DNA from 3 places in the Kitasatospora sp. NPDC032757 genome. Region 1 is predicted to be linked to each of the others. Evidence: riboswitches for the same ligand, from Rfam matches in the RefSeq annotation. Region 1 holds a riboswitch; each other region holds the start of a gene.
What was found. A riboswitch is a leader RNA that binds a small molecule or an ion and turns the genes downstream of it on or off. The one in region 1 is predicted to bind cyclic di-AMP.
Positions count from the first base shown of each region.

Region 2: it holds a riboswitch for cyclic di-AMP, as region 1 does, so the genes downstream of both, ACZ5WK_RS06685 (C40 family peptidase) here and ACZ5WK_RS10730 (M23 family metallopeptidase) in region 1, are expected to answer to the same signal.
Region 3: it holds a riboswitch for cyclic di-AMP, as region 1 does, so the genes downstream of both, ACZ5WK_RS04455 (glycoside hydrolase family 16 protein) here and ACZ5WK_RS10730 (M23 family metallopeptidase) in region 1, are expected to answer to the same signal.

Region 1 is NZ_JBVINN010000005.1:259,791-266,932, reverse strand. It holds tRNA gene ACZ5WK_RS10760 (tRNA-Met) at 33-106, shown strand; gene ACZ5WK_RS10755 (hypothetical protein) at 613-1,770, shown strand; gene ACZ5WK_RS10750 (hypothetical protein) at 1,816-2,571, opposite strand; gene ACZ5WK_RS10745 (sensor domain-containing protein) at 2,665-3,378, opposite strand; gene ACZ5WK_RS10740 (GNAT family N-acetyltransferase) at 3,514-4,089, opposite strand; gene ACZ5WK_RS10735 (hypothetical protein) at 4,132-5,004, shown strand; gene ACZ5WK_RS10730 (M23 family metallopeptidase) at 5,117-5,950, opposite strand; cyclic di-AMP (ydaO/yuaA leader) riboswitch at 5,990-6,148, opposite strand; gene ACZ5WK_RS10725 (YiaA/YiaB family inner membrane protein) at 6,393-6,683, shown strand; gene ACZ5WK_RS10720 (alpha/beta fold hydrolase) at 6,811-7,142, shown strand, end outside.
Region 2 is NZ_JBVINN010000003.1:248,503-255,644, forward strand. It holds gene ACZ5WK_RS06655 (aminotransferase class V-fold PLP-dependent enzyme) at 1-465, shown strand, start outside; gene ACZ5WK_RS06660 (Lrp/AsnC ligand binding domain-containing protein) at 469-750, opposite strand; gene ACZ5WK_RS06665 (rhomboid family intramembrane serine protease) at 792-1,574, opposite strand; gene ACZ5WK_RS06670 (hypothetical protein) at 1,863-2,132, shown strand; gene ACZ5WK_RS06675 (NYN domain-containing protein) at 2,388-3,809, shown strand; gene ACZ5WK_RS06680 (C40 family peptidase) at 4,020-5,063, shown strand; cyclic di-AMP (ydaO/yuaA leader) riboswitch at 5,388-5,542, shown strand; gene ACZ5WK_RS06685 (C40 family peptidase) at 5,553-6,692, shown strand; gene ACZ5WK_RS06690 (C40 family peptidase) at 6,918-7,142, shown strand, end outside.
Region 3 is NZ_JBVINN010000002.1:297,666-304,807, reverse strand. It holds gene aceB (malate synthase A) at 1-1,475, opposite strand, end outside; gene ACZ5WK_RS04465 (IclR family transcriptional regulator) at 1,676-2,473, shown strand; gene ACZ5WK_RS04460 (hypothetical protein) at 2,660-3,226, shown strand; gene ACZ5WK_RS04455 (glycoside hydrolase family 16 protein) at 3,230-4,222, opposite strand; cyclic di-AMP (ydaO/yuaA leader) riboswitch at 4,225-4,390, opposite strand; gene ACZ5WK_RS04450 (esterase/lipase family protein) at 4,571-5,896, opposite strand; gene ACZ5WK_RS04445 (MoaF-related domain-containing protein) at 6,155-6,484, shown strand; gene ACZ5WK_RS04440 (alpha/beta hydrolase) at 6,575-7,142, opposite strand, start outside.

The DNA.
Region 1 (7,142 bases):
GCGCGACTTCCCCGTATCGTTGTGTTCACCGACGCGGGGTGGAGCAGCTCGGTAGCTCGCTGGGCTCATAACCCAGAGGTCGCAGGTTCAAATCCTGTCCCCGCTACTCAGTAGCAGGAAGGCCCGGAGGACTCGTCCTCCGGGCCTTTCGCATGTCCGCCCTCTGACGCCCGGGGGGCGTCCACCGGCCGGGGCCCTCCTGCTGCCCCGGAGCCCTCCACTGCCCGAGAGTCTCCACTGCCCAAAGGCTCTCCGCGAATAATCCGTTGCCCTCCCTCGGGGGAGCTGCCTACAGTGGCGGCACACTGAAAGGAGGTGATCCTGGTTGAGTACCGTCAGGATGCGTGAGGTGGCTGCTCGCTAGAGCCGCCCCTGCCTGCGTAGGGCGAGGTCCTAGGCCTCCGGCAGGCGAAATCCCAAGCAGTCACCCGGCCCGTGGGCTCACCGGTACATCCCCGGTGCCTCGGCGCCAGGCCCCTCGCAGGGCCGGCGCGGAGGAGCAGCCCACGGGCTGTCTGCGTTTCCGGGGCCGGTCCGGGGCGTTCCGGCCGCCCGGGTCCGGCGCTAGAGTCGGCCCGGATTCCGTAGCGGGACGGGTACAGGGGGTACGCGATGGCGAGGACGACCCGGCGGGCCGGGGGCGGGGCGGCCGGACGCGCGGCACAGCGGGGGGCGGCCGGGGTGCTGCCCGGGGTGGGGTTGCTCGGGCTGCTGCTGTTCTCGCTCGGCCGCGAGCACGTCTGGCAGGCGTTGGGCGGCGGCCTGGTGGTGGCCGGGGCGTCGGTGGTGCTGGGCGGTGCGCTGGGGTTCCTGTTCGGGGTGCCGCGGGTGCGCGGCGGTGCCGGCGGCCCCGGCGGTGAGCCGCACGGCTCGTACGTACCGAACACCAATCTGGAGCAGGTCTCGGACTGGCTGACCAAGGTCCTGCTGGGCGTCGGGCTGACCCAGCTCGGTTCGCTCGGCGAGCGGCTGCACCAACTCGGTACGGCGCTGGCTCCCGCGCTGGGCGGCGACGAGGGCGCGGTGCCGTTCTCGGCCGCGCTGGTCCTCTACTTCCTGGTGTCCGGCTTCCTGGCCGGGTGGCTGGTGACCCGGCTGACGCTGCCGCAGGTGCTCTCCGACGCGGACCAGGCGCTGGACCTCTTCCTGGCCGGACAGGACCGCGACCGCCGGGGCGACAAGGTGGGCGCGGACGACCTGCGGGTGCGGGCGATGCGGCACCTGGGCGTGCTCGGCGGCAGCGCCGACCGTGCCGAGGAGCCGGCCCGCCGGCTGCCGCCGGGCACGGCGGCCGGTCCGGCGACCGTGGTGGCCGAGGTCCGGTCGACGGCGCGCCGCTCGGCGCTCACTTCGGACCAGGTGCGCGAGCTGTTCGCGGACGGCTCCGAGGGGCGGCGGATCCAGGCGCTGGCGCTGATGCAGGGCGATCCGTCACTGGCCGACCTGCCCAGCGTGCTGGAGGCGATCGAGCACCCGCGCTCGGGCTTCGAGCAGTACAACGCGCTGCTGGCCGCCCGCGGCCTGCTCGCCCGGCTGCCGGCCACCGAGGTGGGGCGGCTGCGCGAGGCGGTGTCCGGGCAGCTGGTGGCACCGGACGGCATCCCGTACGGCTCGGACCGGAGCTGGCTGGCGGAGAAGATACTGTCCCGGCTGGAGGCGACGGCGGTCATCCCGCAGCAGGCCGGCCCGGCCGACGGGGCACAGCCGGCCGACGGGCCACAGCCGGCCGAACCGGCCGGCGCTCCGCAGCCCGCCGAACCGCCGCAGTGACCGCACGGGCGTGGCCGGGCGGTTCCCGCCCGGCTCACGGAATGGTCAGCCACGCCCCATGACGCCGGCCCGGCGGCGGTGGTCGGCGGCCCGGAGGACGAGCACGCGCCCCGGGCGGCCCGCGCCGCCGGCCGGGAGCCGGCGGACCTCGCTGGCGATCCGGCGCTCGCCCAGGGCGTGCCGCAGCCCGTCGAGGTGGGGGCAGTGGCGGCCGGTGCCGTCGCACAGGGGGTGGACCCGGACCTCGCCGTCGGGGGCGGTCACCCGGACCAGCTCGGTCAGCGCGGCCACCTGCCCCCCGGGGCCGAACAGCTCGGGGTAGGCGAAGATCAGGTACCCGCTGAGGGTGAGCGCGAAGGTGCCGTCGGCGAACGGCAGCCTGGGCAGCGCGGCGGCCACGTACTGCTGCGGGTGGGCGGCGGTGTCGGCGGTGAACAGCCGGCGGGCCCGGTCCCAGCTGCGCAGGTAGCGGTCGTACGGGTGGAAGTACGGCGCGGGGTAGAGGTCGGGGCGGGCGTCCAGCGCGGCGGCCATCGACGCCCGGGCGGCCATCGCGCGCGCCTCGATCTCGGGGACGGGCCGGGCGTACGCCGGGTCGGTGGCGATCACGTGGCAGCCGAGTTCGCGCGCCTCGGCGGCCAGGCCCGCCGCGCCGCCGGGGCAGTCGAGCAGCGGCCCGGGGAGGGCGGCGAGCTGGGCGCGGGTCAGGCCGAAGAGGCCGCAGTACTCGTCCAGCGGGCGCGAGGTGACGAGGACTCCGGCCGCCGGGCCGGGGTCGCCAGGGGTGGTGCGGGCGGTCACCCGGCCATGCGAACACGTACCGGCCCCGCCCGCATCCGGAGCGTCCGGGCGCGGGCGGGGCCGGTACGGGGCAGCGGGCCGAGGAGCCGGGGCTCAGCGGCCGAGCAGACCGCGGACGGCGAGGCGGTTGACGTTGGTCAGGCCGCGCACCAGCTGCGGGGTGAGGAAGACGAAGAACAGCCCGATCAGCGAGACCCCGGCGATCTGCAGCGGCGACTGGACGTAGTAGACGTGCTCGACCCCGTGGCTGTCCCAGAAGTCGAAGAGCCGGTAGCCGGGCCACTCGGTGTAGGTCGGGAAGACCCAGTGGTAGACCGGGTAGAGCGCGAGCGTCCAGCCGATCAGGAGGAAGATCAGCGACACCGCGAAGCTCAGCACGGCCCACGGGAGCATCACCACCTGGTACAGCACGGCCTTCCAGCCGGCCGCGTCCGCCAGCCGCGCGGTGATCGAGCCCCACGCCCCGGGGCGAACCGCCCGCACCGGCGCCGGTCCGGGCACGTCCAGCGCCAGCATCGAGCGGGTCCGGGCCCGCTCCAGCCGGCCGAAGCCGCGCGCGCCGCTGGTCAGCCCGGCCAGGACCGGGATGCCGAGGACGGTGAGGAAGGTGCCGAGGCCGAAGCAGAACAGGCTGACGCCGAAGGTGAACCCGACGAGGGCGACGGGCAGGCCGCTGAGGGCGAAGCCCAGCTCCCGGTAGAAGTAGGAGGAGAACGGCGCCCGCCAGGCGTACGGCGGCTCCTGGGTACGGCGGACGCCCTCGTGCCAGTCGTACTCGCTGCGCTGCATGCTCTCGCTGGTGCTCATGGCCTGGGCCTCGGTCCTCGGGTCTGCGGCGGTGCCGGTCGGGCTGATGGCTCAACCCTGTCAAAGTGCGGGCCGGGCGGACATCCGGCTCCCCGCCGGAGCGGGGTGGGGTTAACCCCCGCTTCGCTCTCGTGCTCAGCGCTGCGGGCGCGGAGGCCACTCGTCGGCGAGCAGAGAGTACTGGAAGGAGTCGTGCCAGGCGCCGCGCAGGTACACGTGGTGGCGCAGCCGGCCCTCCGGCTGGAAGCCGGCCCGGGTGAGCACCCGGATGGAGGCGGCATTGGCCACGTCCACCCGGGCGACCAGCCGGTGCAGGCCGAGCGGCCCGAACGCGAACTCGCAGAGCAGCCGGGTGATCTCGCCCGCGTAGCCGTTGCCCCAGGTGTCCGGGCGCAGCGCGTAGCCGAGGTGGGCGGAGCGGTGGCTGCCGAGGGTGAGGGCGGCGTTGCCGATCGGGGTGGCGTCGGCCGGGTCGGCCGCGTCGGCGTGCCGGGTGACGGCGAGCCGGTAGACCGTCCGCTCGTCCTGGAGCGCCTCCTCCAGGTACTGCTCGATCTGGTCGGCGCAGTCCTCGCGGTCGTGCGGCTCGAAGGGCAGGTAGCGGGTGGCCTCCGGGTCGCCGAAGATCGCGTGCAGCGCGTCGGTGTCGCCCGGCGTGTGGTGGAACTCGCGGATGGCCAGGCGGGGGCCGGTGAGTCGGACGGGGACCATGTCAGCCGACCCTACCCGGGCTTTCCGGTTACCGTACGTGACATGGAAGAAGAAGACCTGCGGCTCGCCCCGCGCACCAAGGCCGCCGACCTGCTCGCCTGGGCGGAGGCCGAGGGCCGCGCGCCGGTGGCCGAACCCCCGCTGCGGGCGGTGCTGGCGCTGCTGGAGCTGGGCGAGAGCAGGATGCACGACGGCTGGCCGGAGCTGACCTCGGACGCCGTGGAACAGCTGCTGTACGAGCGGCTCCACCTGTACGTCCAGCCCGCGCCGGAGCAGGACCCTCTGGCGTACGGCGAGGCGGTGCGGCTGCTGATCGATCACCAGCGGGCGACGAAGCGGCTCAACGCCAAGCGGCAGGAGCGGCTGCACGCCGAGGCCGAGTGGCAGGGCGAGGTGGCGGCCGGGCTGCTGCGCCGGGCCGACCTGGTGACCTGGCCCCGGCTGTACGCGGTGCTGCTGTGCGCTCACGACGTGGACGTCGCCGACGAGGCGGCGGTGCGGGAGTGGCTGGCGGCGTTCCGGGAGCTGGCGGAGGAGGACCGGCGGGCCGCGTTCGAGGCGCTGGCGGCGGCCGGGTGGCTGGACGAGCTGGACGAGGACGGCTGGGGCGCGGCCCGGGTGCTCTCGGTCGGGATGGCCACGGACGGTGCCCGGCTGCTGCTGGAGCAGGGCCTGATGCGGCGCAGCTACCGCAATCTGGCGGAGCTGACGGCGTTGGGGCGCCCGATGCCGGACGAGCTGGCCGGGGACTTCGGGGCGTTCGAGGAGGCGGCGGCCGAGGCGGCGCTGGACCTGATCGGCGAGTGGACGGTGCCGGGGCTTCCGCGACTGCTGGTGGCGGAGTTCCCGGACCTCGCGCCGGAGCCGGGCCAGGAGGAGATCGACGCCTACCTGGCGCAGCTGCCGGCGGAGTGAGACGCGAAAGGGCGCCCCGGGCCGGGGGCGCCCTTTCCTCGCGGTGCGTCACGTGGTGCGGTGTCTCAGGTGGTGCGATGCCTCCGGGGGTGATGCCTCAGGGGGTGATGCCTCAGGGGGTGATGCCGCGCTGCTCGAACCAGGTCTCCGGGTCGACCGGGGCGCCGCCGCCGGGGCGCACCTCCAGGTGCAGGTGCGGGCCGGTGACGTTTCCGGTGGCGCCGACCTTGCCGAGCTGCTGGCCGGGGACGACCTTGCCGGAGCCCTTGATGATCGAGGAGAGGTGGCAGTACCAGATCTCGGTGCCGTCGGGCAGCGTCTCGACGATCCGGTAGCCGTAGGAGCCGGCCCAGCCGGCCGAGGTGATGGTGCCCTGGCCGACCGCGTAGACGGGGGTGCCGGTGTCCGCGGCGAAGTCCAGGCCGGTGTGCAGGTGGGCCCAGTACGAGGCGCTCTGGCCGTAGTGGGCGGAGAGGTTGTAGTCGCGCACCGGCAGGTTGATGGCGGCGAGCTTGGCCTTCTCGGCCTCCTCGGCGGCCCGCTTGGCCTCCTGCTGCTGCGCGGCACGCTTGGCCTCGGCCTCCTTGGCGGCCTCGAGCCGGGCGGTCTCCTCGGCGGCGGTGCGCTGGCTGTCGGCCTGCTGCTGGATCCGGGCGGCGAGCGCGAGGCCGGGGTCGGCGGCGAGGGCGACCGGGGTCTCGTCGGGGGCCTCGACGGCGGGCGCGGCGGCCGGGGTCGCGGAGGCGAAGCCGGTGGCGCCCAGGGTGGCGGCGACGGCGGTGACGCCGAGCAGTGGCGCGGTCCCGCGGGTCTGACGCGGCATCCGGTGCCGGTTGGCCTCGGCGGCCTGCGGGGCGGCCTCGTCGGAGGGCCCGCCGTACTCGCCGGGGTGGGCGGGCGGCCACGGGTGGTCGAGCAGCTGGGTGCCGGCGGGGGAGCCGGGCAAGTTTGCCGGAGAGTGCGTCGACGCCACGGAGGCGCGCTCCTTTCCTTCCTTCGCGCCTACCGGGTTAGCTGACGGGTTCGGAGCAGGAAGGTCTCCTACGGCTGGGCCTGGGCCCGGCCGATTCACCCCAAGGAACGTGGTTCCCCGGCTCCCTGACCTGCCCGGAGGCCGGTCGGTGGGATTAGGCGACGGCGCACGGTGCCGTCTGGGTACGGCGTTGCGGACCGCGCTGCGTTATCAAACGTTAATCCTAGGAGCCCCTGATTCCAAGCCATCCGTCCGGGGCAGCAGGACACGGTCCGGACACTACGTGACCTGATGGGCGTTTTGGGGGTTTGACGACAACTGACACTACCGAACGTGATTGGACGTCAACGAACGACCCCCCATCTGAGTACTTCTACTCATGTGCGACCCGGTCGGACACGGCCATCCTGGCGCCATGAACGCACCGATGCAGTCCCGCACCACGGCCGCGTACTACATCCAGGCCGTGCTCTCCTTCGCACTCTCCGGCACCACCCTCGCGGTCGGGATCGCCTACCTCCCGGTGGGCGGCTGGACCCGGGCCTTCCTCGGGATCGGCCTGCTCTACACCGTCACCTCCTCGTTCACCCTGGCCAAGGTGATCCGCGACAAGCAGGAGACCAACGAGATCGTCACCCGGGTGGACCAGGCCCGGCTGGAGAAGCTGCTGGCCGAGCACGACCCGTTCAAGGTGGAGGGGGTCTGACGCCCCGCAGCCGCCCGCCCCCGGACAAGGCCGCCGTCGACCACTTGACGGCTAAGGCTATTAGCCTTAGCTTTATGGCTATCGGCACACCCGCCGATGACAGTCCCGGCGGACCGAGGAGGCCCCCATGTCCGGCACCACCGCCCCCACCACCCAGTACCTCGACGTCCCCGGCGGCCGGCTCGCCTACGACGACACCGAGCAGGGCGACGGCGCCCCCGTCGTCCTGCTCCCCGGGATGCTCGACAGCCGGGCCGCCTACCGCCACCTGCGCCCCCTGTTGGTCGCCGCCGGCCACCGGGTGATCACGATGGACCTGCGCGGCTTCGGCGAGTCCTCGATCGCCTGGGACGACTACTCGCCGGCCGCGATCGCCACCGACGTCCTCGCCCTGCTCGACCACCTCGGCATCGAGCGCGCCGTCCTCGCCGGCAACTCGTACACCGGTGCCACCGTGGT
Region 2 (7,142 bases), on a different contig from region 1:
GGCTTCGACGCGCTCGAGGCCCGCGAGCGGCAGCTGGTCGCCCGGCTGAATGCCGGTCTGGCGGAGGTCCCGCAGGTCAAGGTGCTCAACCTGTTCGGCGCCGGCTCGGCCCGGGTGGGAGTGCTCTCCTTCGTCGTCCAGGGCTGGAACAGCTCGCACTTCTCGGCCGCGCTCTCCGCCGAGTACGGCATCGGGGTGCGCGACGGCCTGTTCTGCGCGCACCCGCTGCTGCGCACGCTGCTCGGCGACGAGGAGGTGGCACCGTCCGAGTGCGGCGCGCCGGAGCCGTCGCTGCCGGGTGAGCGGAGCCTGAACGCGATCCGGGTCAGTTTCGGCGCCGGCACCCCGGACGAGCACATCGAGCGCTTCCTGACCGCCGTCCGCGAGCTGGTCACGGACGGCGCGGCCTGGAACTACCGCAACGAGGGCGGCCGCTGCGTCGTGGACACGCGGCGGGAGGGCTGAGCGCTACTCGTCGAGGCCGAGCGCGAAGGCGGCCTCGAGGTCGTGCTGGGAGTAGGTGCGGAAGGCGATCTGGGTCTCGGTGTGGGCCACGCCCGGGACCTTGTTCAGCCGGCCGGGGATCACCTCGGCCAGGTCGTCGTGCCGGCGCACCCGGACCATCGCCACCAGGTCGTAGCCGCCGGTGACCGAGTAGACCTCGCTGACGCCCTCGATGGCCGCGATCGCCTCGGCGATCTCCGGGATGCGGTCGACGCTGGTCTTGATCAGGACGATGGCGGTGATCACTGTTCGGGCTCCTTTGTGAGGTGCGGCCAGGGTATCGGGCGTCAGCCGGACCGTCGCGGGGGGCGGGTGGCCACCGTGCAGGCGTACAGGAAGCCGGCCGAGAAGCCGATGACGTGGACGAGGTAGGCCACCCCGGGCCCGGCCGAGTGCACCGACCACCACTGCAGGGCGAACCAGAGACCGAGCACCAGCCAGGCCGGGAACCGCAGCGGGAGGAAGAGCAGGAGTGGTACGAGCGTGGTGACGCGGGCGCGCGGATGCAGCCTCAGGTAGGCGCCGAGGACGGCCGAGATCGCCCCCGAGGCGCCGATCAGCACCCGGGTGGAGCCCGGCGAGTGCGCCTCGGCCAGCGCGAAGCCGTACGTGGCGAGCGAGCCGGCGGCCAGGTAGAAGAGGGCGAAGCGGGCCCGGCCGAGCCGTTCCTCGACGGTGGGGCCGAAGACATAGAGGAAGAGCAGGTTGCCCAGCAGGTGCAGCCAGCCGGCGTGCAGGAAGAGCGCGCTGAGCACCGCGAGCGCCGGATGCTTGCCGGGGGTCGGCCGGGCCGGGCAGCCGGGCACCGGGTCGGGGGCCTCGGCGAGCTGTTCGGCGGTCAGCGGGCGCCCGGCCAGCAGCTCGGCCGGGACGGCGCCCCAGCGCTGCTCGTACCGCTGCTCCGCGCAGACCCGGTCCTGGCCGCGCCCGTACAGCGGGTTGAGCCCGGCGGCCGGGCCGAGCAGGAAGACCAGGGTGTTGAGCGCGATCAGCGCGTAGCTGACGGCCGGGACGGGAGCTGCCGGGCGGCCGGCCCGCGCGCCGGTGTGGTCGAGGACCGGGATCGCCATGCGGCCAAGCATCCCTCCGCCCGGCACGGGCGGCACCGGGCTTACGGCAGGTGGGCTACGTCCTGTCCGGTCGAGGGGTTGTCCGCGGACTCCTGGCGTCGCCCGCGAGCGGGAGTTCGCGGACCTGTCCCGGGGGCGCGTCCGGGCCGCCCGATCGCTGTGACCGGTGGTCGGGACGGTTGCCTCAGGCAATAGGCTTGGGGCGGGCATTCCCGCCTCCCGCCGCCGATGCCGGGGCTCCGGGGGGAGCGCCTGAGCCCACCCAGGGACCACCCGAGAGGACCCCCGATGACCGTCCCCGCCCTGACTGCCGAGACGCGTTGGCGCTGCACCCTGTGCGGCAACCTGACCCGTTTCGACGTTACCCGTTCCGCCCGGGTCACCGAGTTCCTCCACTTCGACCTGGCCGGCGAGTCCAAGGTGGAGGAGACCGAGGTGCTCAGCGAGACCATCGAGTCGGTGCGCTGCCGCTGGTGCAACGCGGTGGACCAGGTCGAGCTCGTGGCCCGCCCCGGGGCCGAGGACGCCGAGGCTGCCGAGGCCGCCGAGCAGGGTTGATGCCCGGCCCGTGCGGAGGGCGGCGGTGCGGGGCACGGCCGCCCGCCGCACGGGACAATACAGACAGAGCGCACGGAGCGTGAGGACGAGGGCGGCCGCCGTTGGCCGTGCCGCTGGAACAGGATCGGAGCCGAGGACGTGGTGGACGCAGCGAAGGAGCCCGCCGGGCCGCAGGGGCGGCAGCCCGCTGTGGACGCGCAGGCGCCGGACGCGGCCGAGGCAGCCCCGTCCGCGCCCGCCCCGGCCGGAGACCCGGTGTCGGACGGGACGGCCGGCGCCGAGGAGTCCGGCGGTGACGAGCCGGCGGCAGGCCGCGCCGACGGGACGGCGGCGGGGACGGCCGCCGAGAACGCCGCCGAGCGGGCGCCCGAGAAGCTCGACCGGCCGCTGCCCGAGGGCGTGCGCCGCCGGGTGGTCGGCCTCGCCGCGGACGCGCTCGGCGGGCTGCCGCCGGGCGAGCTGCCGCAGACGCTGCGCCAGTACGCCAAGTTCACTCCGGCCCGGCGGGCCAAGTACGCGGCCACCGCGCTGGCCGCCGCGCTGGAGTCCGAGCCGGCCTTCCGGGTGCGGATAGCGGAGCGGCTGCGGCTGGGCCAGCCCGATCTGGTCAAGGCGCTGGAGTCCGGCAGCGTGCCCGGGGCCGCCGATCCGATGGACGTCGCGGCCGCCGCCTACCTGGTGCGTTCGGCGGGCTGGAGCCGGCTGGTGTCCGAGGCCGGCGAGGAGGCGGAGCGGGCCGGCGCCGAGGGCGCGGCCGCCGAGGCGGCCCGGCTGGTGGAGAAGCTGCAGGCGGAGCTGGCCGAGGTGCGGTCCGCGGCGCGCTCCGATCTGGACCGGCAGCGGACCGAGTCCGAGGACGTCCGCAAGGAGGCCGACTCGCTGCGCCGGAAGGTGCGGTCGCTGGAGAGCGACACCCGCCGGGCCCAGGCCGAGACCCGCCGGCTCAGCGCCGAACTGGAGGCGCTGAAGACGCAGTCGGGAGCCGAGCGCAGCGCGGCCGAGAACGAGGCGCGCCGGCTGCGGCACCGGATCTCCGAGCTGGAGAACGCCGCCGAGCAGGGCCGCCGGTCGGCCCGTGAGGGGCGCAGCGTCGAGGACATGCGGCTGCGGTTGCTGCTGGACACCGTGCTGCAGTCGGCGCAGGGCCTCCAGCGGGAGCTGGCCCTGCCGGTCTCCCAGATCCGGCCGGCCGACCTGGTGGAGGCGGTGGTGCCGGGCGCGGCCTCGCCGCACGACGTGGCCCGGCGCGGGCTGGCCGAGGACGATCCGGCGCTGCTGGACCAGCTGCTGGCGATCCCGCAGGTCCATCTGGTGGTGGACGGATACAACGTGACCAAGACCGGCTATCCGGCGCTGCCGCTGGAGCAGCAGCGGATCCGGCTGCTGGGCGGGCTGGCGATGCTGGCGCAGCGCACCCAGGCGGAGGTCACCTGTGTGTTCGACGGCCAGGACCTGGACGTACCGGTGATCATGGCGCCGCCGCGCGGGGTCCGGGTGCGGTTCAGCCGGACCGGGGAGACGGCGGACGAGCTGATCAGACGCCTGGTGCGGGCCGAGCCCCAGGGCCGGCCGGTGGTCGTGGTCTCCACCGACCGGGAGGTTGCGGAGGGCGTGCGCAAGGCGGGTGCGCGCCCTGTCGCCTCGGTGCTGCTGCTGAACCGGCTGGCCCGGCCGTAGGCTGTCCCGGGCCCCGCCGGACGGGGTGACGCCTGGTCAGCGCCGGGCTTGCGGTGCTGTGGCGATCTCGTGAAGTCATGGCGGCGGGGCGGAGTTCACGCCAACGGGGGAGTGGCGCAAAGCCTGGATCTTCACTAGGGTCTGGCGTCAAACCTATTTTCCGGATTCTCACTCGATTGGGTGAGTCCGTAAAAAGAAGGAGCCGGTCACTTGGCCTCCCACCGCCGTCCCAAGCAGCCGAGCCGCGCGCGGGTCTCCGTGCTCACCGCTGCCGCGGCGACCGCGGTCGCCCTCTCCGCCCAGGTCGCCGCCCACGCGGCGCCGACCCCGTCCCCCAAGAAGGAGGACGTGAAGGCGCAGATCGACCAGCTCCAGGAGGAGGCCGAGCAGGCGACCGAGAAGTACAACGGCGCCAAGGAGCGGGCCGACCAGCTCCGCAAGCAGGCCGACCAGCTCCAGGACCAGGTGGCACGCGGCCAGGACCAGATGACCCAGCTTCAGGGCGGGCTGGCCGCGGTGGCCGGTGAGCAGTACCGCACCGGTGGCATCGACCCGTCCGTGCAGCTGATGCTCTCCTCCGACCCGTCCGGCTACCTGGACAAGGCCTCCAGCGTGCAGCAGGCCAGCTCCAGCCAGGCCGACGCGCTCAAGGGCCTCCAGGACCAGCAGCGCCGGCTGGACCAGCAGAAGACCGAGGCCGCCGCGATCCTCGCCTCGCTGGACACCACGACCAAGGACCTGAACCAGTCCAAGGCCGAGGTCAACAAGAAGCTGAAGGAGGCCCAGGACCTGCTGAACTCGCTGAGTGCGGCGGACCGGGCCGCGCTGAAGGCCGCCCAGCAGCAGGACGACCGGGCCTCGCGCGGTAGCGAGCGTGCCGACCTCGGCAGCCTGCCGCAGGCCTCCGGTCTCGCCGGGGCGGCCGTCTCCAACGCGATGAGCAAGCAGGGCTCGCCGTACATCTGGGGCGCCACCGGCCCGAGCACCTTCGACTGCTCCGGCCTGATGGTCTGGGCGTACGGGAAGGCCGGCGTCTCGCTGCCGCGCACCTCGCAGGCGCAGGGCAACGTCGGCTCGCGGGTGCCCTCGCTGGCCGAGGCCCAGCCGGGCGACCTGATCATCTACCGCGACGACCGCAGCCATGTCGCGATGTACATCGGCAACGGCATGGTGGTGCACGCGCCGCACACCGGTGACGTGGTGAAGGTGATGAAGGCCGACGCGATGAAGATCAACACCATCCGCCGGGTCTGACGGACCGACACGCCCAGGGGTCGGGATCCGGCCCTGTGATCCGCGCCACCTCCGAGCGGGGGTGGCGTCGGCGTTCCCGGTCGTATGTGAGAAATGATCAGCTCCGCGTACGGCGCTGGTCACACCGGGTCATATTCACAAATGAACTTGGGTATTCTTCCGTCTTTTTTCTGACAAGGATTTGAACGGATCACGGTTCTGTTACTAGGGTCGTGCCTCGAACCACCGCACAGTCGATCACCCAGCCTGGGTGGCGGCGGGGGTTTACCGCCGAGTTCGTGAAGCAGCGGGACGGGTCGCAGACCGGTCCGACGGGGAGCCCAGCAGTCGGGGGCGCTGTGGAGCGGAGCCGGGGAACCATGTTCCTCCGGGGTGAATCGGCGCCAGGTCGGCCGCTGGAACGGCCGGTGAGGCGTCGTAGGGCACGCTTCCGGCCCGAACCCGTCAGCTCACCCGGTAGGCGGGCGTTGGAAGAAGGAGTCCGCCTTCGTGGCGTCCCATCGTCGTCCCAAGCCTGCCGGCCGCGCCCGGGTCTCGATCCTGACCGGTGTCGCCGCCGCTGCCGTCGCCCTCTCTGCGCAGTCCGGCGCCCACGCCGACCCGACGCCGACCAAGGACCAGGTCAAGGAGCAGGTCGACCAGCTCAACGAGCAGGCCGAGCAGGCGACCGAGAAGTACAACGGTGCCCAGGCCAAGCAGCAGGAGCTGCAGAAGCAGGTCGGCGAGCTCCAGGACCAGGTGGCCCGTCAGCAGGCCTCGGTGACCGAGGCCCAGGGCGGCCTCGCCGAGATCGCCGGCGAGCAGTACCGCAACGGCGGCATATCGTCGACCGTCCAGCTGATGCTCTCGTCCAGCCCGGACAACTTCCTGAACCAGGCCGGTGCGCTGACCCAGGCCAGCAGCACCCAGTCCGGTGCGTTGAAGGACCTCCAGGAGCAGCAGCGCAAGCTCGACCAGGACCGCAACGAGGCCCAGGCCAAGCTCGGCGAGCTTGAGACCACCACCCAGCAGCTGAAGGCCTCCAAGGAGGAGGTCCAGGGCAAGCTGGCCAAGGCCCAGGACCTGCTCAACACGCTGACCGAGCAGGAGCGCCAGGCGCTGCGCGCGGCCGAGGAGAAGGCCGCCGCCGAGGCGAAGGCCAAGGCGGACGCCGCCAAGGCCGAGGCGAAGGCCAAGGCCGACGCCGACCGCGCCTCCCGCGACAACAGCCGCACCGACCTCGGTGCGTCGTCCTCGGCGCCGGCCGCCGCCAAGCCCGCCGCGCCGGCCGCCAACGGCTCGCGCGCCGCCGCCGCGATCGCCGCCGCCGAGAGCAAGCTCGGTTCGCCGTACGTCTACGGCGCCACCGGCCCGAGCTCCTTCGACTGCTCCGGCCTCACCGGCTGGGCCTATGCGCAGGCGGGCGTCTCGCTGCCGCGTACCTCGCAGCAGCAGGCCGGTTACGGGACCAACGTCGGCACCAACATCGCCAACGCCCAGCCCGGCGACCTGATCATCTACCGTGCCGACGCCAGCCACGTCGCCCTGTACGTGGGCGGCGGGCAGGTCATCCACGCGCCGAAGCCCGGCGCGGTGGTCCGGTACGAGACCGCCACCATGCTGCCGATCTCCGCCATCGTGCGCGTCTGATCCGCATCGGCCCCGACAGGCCCGGCCTCCCCTCGTGGGAGGCCGGGCCTGCGGCTTTTCCGGCGGCTCGAGCAGATGTCCGATTGAGGGTCAAATATTCTGGTTGGGAGGGGTTTGGACTCGATCGCCCGGACTCGCTAACGTCTGCCACCGGACTCCCGCTCACGAGCCGCCCGCCCCCGGTGCGGCGGCGGGGCCGGGCCGCAGGATTGGAGCCACCGTCGCATGGCCGTGCACCGCCGTTCCCCGCTGTCAGGAGCGCACGCGCTCGCCCGTGCGCTGGTGCTGACAGCGGCGGCCACCACCGTGCTCGGCCTGGCCGGTGGCGGCACCGCCCAGGCCGCGCCGGGCTCGCCGGACACGCCCTCCAGCCGCAAGGACATCAAGGCGCAGGTCGAGCAGCTCTACGACGAGGCCGAGCAGGCCTCGGAGAAGCACAACGCGGCGCTC
Region 3 (7,142 bases), on a different contig from region 1:
GTGGCCTTCTCGCCGGTGTCGGAGAGCACGACGCCGTTGTTGATCCACTGCCAGATCTGCGAGCGGGAGATCTCGGCGGTGGCGGCGTCCTCCATCATGTTGAAGATGCCGACGGCCCCGAGGCCGCGCAGCCAGGCCTCGATGTAGCGGACGCCGACCTGGACGGCGTTGTGCAGGCCCGCGTGGCTGCAGGTCCCGCCGGCGCCGGCGATGTCGAGCAGCTGGGCGGCGGTGACGGGCTCGGCCGGGCCGGGGTTGTCCTTCTGGTTCGGGCGGTCGCCGAGGACGGCGTCGAAGGAGGCGCGGGCGACGGGCACGAGGTCCGGGTGGGCGACCCAGGAACCGTCGAAGCCGTTGCCGGCCTCGCGGTCCTTGTCGGCCTTGACCTTCTCCAGGGCCGCGGCGTTGACCGCAGGGTCCTTGCGGCTGGGGATGAACGCGGCCATGCCGCCGATCGCGTGGGCGCCTCGGCGGTGGCAGGTCTGCACCAGCAGCCGGGTGTAGGCGGCCATGAACGGGGACGCCATGGTGACGGTGTTGCGGTCGGGCAGGATGTAGTGCGCGCCGGCGTCGCGGAAGTTCTTGACGATCGAGAACAGGTAGTCCCAGCGGCCGGCGTTGAGCCCGGCGGCGTGCTCGCGCAGCTCGTGGAGGATCTCCTCCATCTCGAACGCGGCCGTGATGGTCTCGATCAGCACGGTGGCCCGGATGGTGCCGTGCGGGATGCCCAGGGCGGCCTGGGCGTGGGTGAAGACGTCGTTCCAGAGCCGGGCCTCGAGGTGACTCTCGGTCTTCGGCAGGTAGAAGTACGGGCCGGAGTTCGGGTCCTCGGGGCCGCGGGCGATCAGCCGAGCCGCGTTGTGGAAGAAGTAGAGCCCGAAGTCGAAGAAGGCGCCGGCCACCGGCACGCCGTCGACCAGCAGGTGGTTCTCGTCCAGGTGCCAGCCGCGCGGGCGGACCACGACGGTGGCGAGTTCGGCGGCGGGCTTGAGGGTGTAGGCCTTGCCGGCCGAGGACGTGAAGTCGATCCGGCCCTCGAAGGCGTCGATCAGGTTGAGCTGGCCGCTGACCACGTTGTCCCAGGTCGGGGCGGTGGCGTCCTCGAAGTCGGCGAGCCAGACGCGGGCGCCGGAGTTCAAGGCGTTGATGACCATCTTGCGGTCGGTGGGGCCGGTGATCTCGACCCGGCGGTCCTGGAGCGCGCGCGGGGCCTCGGCCACCGTCCAGTCGCCTTCGCGCACGGCGGCCGTCTCGGGGAGGAAGTCCAGGGTGCCGGTGCGGGCGATCTCTGCGCGGCGGGTCTTGCGGCGGGCCAGGAGCTCCTGCCGGCGGTCCTCGAAGGCGCGGTGAAGCCCGACGACGAAGGCGACCGCCTCCGGAGTGAGCACCTCCTCCGCCCGATGGACGCGCGGACCGGCGACAGTGACGACCGGAGCGGCGGGGGAGGCGCCGGCGGGTCCCTGATCTGTAGCCATGAGCAGGACACTCCTAAGACGGTTGAGCATGGCGAAGGGAGCTCCGGTGGGAACTTCCTTGATCTGAACCGATCTGAACCCGACTACCGGCGGGTTCGATTCTGTAAGGTGGAGACTAGTTTCCGCGATACAGAATTTCAACGGTTTGTTGAGGTGATCGCAGGGACTCTACTCCTCCCCCGACATCGAAGGGAACGCCGGTGGTTGCGACCCCCGACACAGCATCGACGACGGGCACGGACCGCGCGAGCGGCGGTGTGCAGTCCGTCGAGCGCGCCTTCCAGCTGCTGGAGGCGCTGGCCGACTCCGGCGGCGTGGCGACGCTCAGCGAGCTCTCCACCACCTCCGGGCTTCCGATGCCCACCATCCACCGACTGGTTCGTACCCTCGTCCAGCAGGGCTATGTGCGCCAGGACACCGCGCGTCGCTACACCCTCGGCCCGCGGCTGATCCGGCTCGGCGAGACGGCCGGCCGGCTGCTCGGCAGCTGGGCCCGCCCCTACCTGGCCGAACTGATGGAGGCCACCGGCGAGACGGCCAACCTGGCCGTGCTGGAGGGTGGCGAGGTGGTCTACGTCGGGCAGGTGCAGTCGCGGCGCTCGATGCGGATGTTCACCGAGGTCGGCCGCCGCGTGCAGCCGCACTGCACCGGGGTCGGCAAGGCCCTGCTGGCCCAGCTGCCCGAGGCCGAGGCACGCGCCGTCCTGGGCCCCAACCCGCTGCCCGCCCACACCGAGTTCACGGTGACCGACCCGCAGGAGCTGCTGGACCAACTGGCCGAGGCGCGCGAGCGCGGCTACGTGGTGGACGACCAGGAGCAGGAGATCGGGGTGCGCTGCATCGCCCTCGCGGTGCCTGGCGCGCCGACCCCGACGGCGCTCTCGGTCTCCGGCCCGGAGGCCCGGATCCGGGCACTGGAGGAGCAGGCCGGCGCAGCCTCCCTGGTGCCGGTGATGCACCACATCGCAGCCCGGCTGGGGCAGGTCCTGGCCCCCTGACGCGGCATCACCGGGGCTTTCGCGCACGGGAGGTCGGCCCGGCCGTCTTCCCGTTGAAGCGTTCGCCCGTTCGAGCGGCCCGAGGGCGGGTTGCCCCGGCCGCGGCGGACCGGTCGGTCACGCTGGGTGCGGACGCGCCCCGCGACGGTGCGGGGCGCCGGAACGCAGAGGGCAGGGTGAGCGGCGATGTCGCACAGTGGGTCCGTACGGGGTTTCTTCGGCAGGTCACTGACAGTGGGGTGCGCGCTGGCGGCGCTGGCCGCCGGGCCCGCGTGGGCGTGTCCGGGCGCCGGTCCGGCGCCCGGCGGCGGCCCGGCGGCGGAGGTCGCGGCACCCGGCGGGCCTGCGACCTCCGACTCCGACCTGAAGGTGCTCCGCATCAACCCGGACGCCGCCGCACCCGGCGGCACCACCACGGTGCGCGCCCGCGTCCTCAACACCGGCCCGGACCGGACCGCCTCACCGTTCACCGTGGTGATCACCCTGCCCGGGGGCGTGACGCCCGAGGGCCCGTTCCTCCCGGAGAACTGCTACGCGTTCCAGAACGGCCACCGGGTGCGCTGCACCTTCCCGGCCGGGCTGGCGAGGTTCCGGACCGCGACGGCACTGATCCCGGTCCGGATCGCCACCACCGTCCCGGCCCCCAGCACGTTGACCGGGGGCTGGGTGGCGGTGCGCAGTGACGACGACCGGAACGAGGCGAACAACAAGCGGCCGTTCGAGATCCGGGTCGTACAGACCGCCATGCCGTAGGTCCTAGCGGTACACCCGGACGTAGTCCGCGGCGAAGGTGATCGGAGCCGTGCCCTGCGGCGCGGGGTGGTACTGCCCCGCGCTCAGGGACAGGTTGAGGATCGGGTACGCCGACCAGTTGGCGCCGACGCCCTTGCCGTCCGAGAAGACCTTGGTGCCGTTGACGTACCAGTCGACCGAGCCGGCCCCGCAGTGGGTGCCGATGGTGACCCAGCCGCCCTTCGTGATCGCCTTGGCGTCCGTGTAGTACAGATTGGCCGGGTTGATGTGGTTGGTCAGCTCCAGCAGGTTCGGGTTGTCGGGGTGGTACTCGAAGGAGTCGATCTCCCCGTGGGTGCCGCTGGTGCCGTTCCACGTCCAGAGCGCCGGCCAGGCGCCGGTGCCGGCCGGGAGCTTGACCCGGGTCTCGATGTAGTCGCCGGTCTTCACCGTGAAGCCCTCGCTGGAGTACTCGGTGGTGAGCAGCCCGGTGTCCCAGGCCTGCTTGCCGTTCTCCAGCGTGTGCGTGCCCGGCCTGGCGGTGAAGGTGGCGACGCCGCCGGAGACGATGACGTTGGCCCTGTTCAGCCAGTCGAGCTTGTTGTCGTTCGGATTGTGATCGCCGTATTGGTAGGAGCTGCTCCTGTCGGCGGTCCAGCGGGAGCCCAGGGCGAGGCTGTTGAAGTCGTCTGACCAGGTGAGCTTCTTGCCCGCGACGGGCGCGCCGGGGGCGGGGGCGGGGGCGGGGGCGGTGCTGGTGACGCTCAGCGAGAGGGTCGCCGTGGGGGCGGGCGGCGGCGAGGGGGCGGCGGACCTGCCCGCGACCATGGTGGCCGGGCCGAGCTTGTCCTGGGTGACGGTCGGCGCGGCGGCCGCCTGGGCCCCGCTCACCGCCGGGGCACCGAGCAGTCCGGCACCGCTGACGGCGAGCGTGCCGGTGACGGCGAAGGCGGCGTTGCGGCCGCGGTGGGTGGGGCGGGCATGGCGCGGCGCGCTGCGCCGGGCAGGCTTCTGCATGACAGTGTCCTCTGCGACGCCTGCGAGGTGAGCTGTCGGGTTCGGGCTGAGGTTGCCCGGCCGCCCGTGAAGCGGCTTCACCCCTAGCCTCGGCCCGGGCGCGGGGAGCGCACGGGCCGGGCACTGACCTGGGTCCCCCGCTCCCGTCCGCTGTGGCGCTCGGTTGCCGGCCGGCGGGTGGACAGGACTCGGCGTCCCGACGGCGGAGATCCGCGAAGCGGACGTCCTGTGCAGGCTAGGCAGGTCCCCCGGGGGCCGACAACTCGACGAGGGGTGTTCTCGCGCGGCTCACAGTGAAGTCGATCAACGACGGTACGGGGGCTCGGCCGGTGCGGGCCGGCCGACCGGTCAGCCGAGCCAGCCGTCCACCTGGCTCATCGCGTCCGGGGACCAGGCCAGCTCCAGGTGGTTGAGCCCGGTGAGCAGCCGGGTGCCGCCGACCGTGCCGACCCCGGTGGTGTCCAGGGCGCTGCGGGTGAGGACGATGCCGTCGCTGGGCCCGCGGTTCTCGTTGAGCACGCCCGGGATGTCGGCCGAGCCGCCGGCCAGCAGGTAGGTGCGGACCGCCGCCGGGACGCCCGCCTGCTGGAGCGGCCCGATCAGCGAGCCGGCGTCGATGGCCGCCTGGATGCCCTGGCCGGAGGTGTAGTAGCCCTGGCCGCCGTAGTACGTCGTCCACCAGTCCTGGGCGGAGCCGTCCACCCCGTAGGTGGCGTCCCAGCGGGCGAGCAGCTGGCGCTGGCCCGGGTAGCAGTCGTACCCGCCGGTGGGCAGCACCCCGAGGCAGGGCTGGGCGGTGGAGGTGCCATAGCAGGTCATGTACAGGTGCGGAGACGGCACGTTGGCGGTGCCGCCACAGGCCGGCCAGGTGGCCAGCGAGAACGCCCAGCCGTGCGCGTACACGTAGTCCAGGCCGCCGTTCGGCCCGCCGAGGGTGACCAGACGGCGGACGTCACCCGCGTACGCCCGGCCCCAGGGCGGACGCACCGAGGACACGTACGCGCGGGCCGCGACCTCGCCCTTGCTCCACGCGACCACGTCCACCTGGGGCACCCCGAGCCGGGCGCGGATCAGGGCGATCGCGTCGCCGACGGCCTGTGCCTGGAGCAGGTTGTCGCCCTGCTTGTGGGCGAACCCGATCGCGAAGACGCGATGGCCGGTGCCGGCGAGGTACTGGGCGAGCCCGGTGGAGGGGCAGGCGGACGCGCCGCAGGTGCCGCTCTCGCTCGGGTCGGCCCAGGCGCGGTCCGCGTTGTCGTTGGCGCCGTGGACGAGCAGGACGGGGGTGGCGCGGCTGCCGGTGTCCCAGCCGGCGGCGGAGTAGAGCAGGAAACGCCCGGAGTAGGGCTGGCGGACGCCGCCGAAGTAGGTGCGGCGGGCGCCGTCCTGGTCACCGCGCCCGCCGGGCGGGTACTGCTCGGCGCGGAAGCCGGTGGTGGTGTCCAGATAGCGCTCGACCTTGGCCCAGCCGTTGCCGGGGGCGGGGAAGCCGGCCTCCAGGGTGAGGGACGCGGTGGCGGGGGCGGCGGTGGCCGCCGATGCGGGTGGGGGCGCGCCGAGGAGGAGGGCGGCGAGGGTGAGGGCGGCGGACAGACGGCGGGCGGCGGGGCGCGGGGTGGTGGGCGGTCGTCTGTCGGACGGGCGTCCGGTGGTGAGGCGCGAGGTGGCGGGCATCGGCGGCTCCCTGGTCGGGCCGGTGGGCCGTAGGGCGGGCTGGGGCAGGCCCACGTCCCGGTGGGCCGGAGCTGCACGGTACGGCCGGGCCGCCGGGCCGCCCATGTGCCGGTGTCACACCCGGCGGGCGGGCGGCGTGGCGGCCTGTGCCGTGGCGGGAGTGGCCGCAAGGCCGCCGCCGAGGTCACCCGTCGGATAGGTTGGAGCTCCACCCGCAGTGCCGTACCGCCCAGACGAGAGACGAGGACCCGTCCCGCCATGACCGCGCCCCTGCCCGCCTTCGCCGGCCGCACCTACCTCTTCCAGGTCGACAACGGCGCGGCCTTCCGCAACGCCTACTCGGCCGACGGCAAGCGGCTGCGCTGGGAAGGCCTCGGCGAGTCGGCCGGCCAGTGGGAGGACGTGGCGCTGCACGTCGCCGAGGTGGGCCCGGAGCTGTACTTCGTCAGCTGGACCGAGCAGAGCGGCATCACCGTCAGCCACGTGATGGACCTCGGCAAGCTGACGGTGCGTGCGTTCTGGACATACGAGGGCGAGGGCGGCCGGGTCGGCGAGCTGCACACGGGCACGCTGGAGCCGGTGGCCTGAGCAGGTGCGCTGAGCAGGTGGGTTGATCCGATGCTCTGAGCAGGTGCTCTGAGCCGGTGGACCTGCCGGACCGGCCGGACCGGCGGCCCGTCAGACCGGCTGGCCCGGCACCTGGAGGTGCTGCGAGAGCCACTCCAGCGAGGACGGCAGCAGCTTGCTCCACGTCTCGAAGTTGTGGCCGCCGGTGTGCAGCATGCTGTACGAGACCTTCATCGGGCTCTGCACCGCGGCCACGAACGCCTCGGTCTCGCGCCGGTAGTTGCCGTCGCCCTCCCTGGTCCCGGCCAGCAGCACGGACACCCTGGGCTGCGGCAGGTTCTTGAGGCGCCACATCAGGTCGGCCTCGTTGCGACGCTGCTGACTGCCCTTGAAGAGGTCGGGGACGGTCGGGTCGTCGGCGGCCTGGTAGTAGCCGGAGAGCGAGACGGCGGTCGGGAAGACCTCCGGGTGCCGCATGGCGAGCTTGAGCGCGCAGTAGCCGCCGGTCGAGTTGCCCATGAAGCCCCACGCCCGCGGGTCGGCGGAGACCCGGTAGCTCGCCTGGAGCGCCGACGGGACGTCCTTGGTGAAGTACGTCTCCGACTGGGCGCCGCCCGGGATGTCCTCGCACTCGGTGTCCAGCGGCAGCGCGGGCGAGGGACGCACCAGCACCATCACG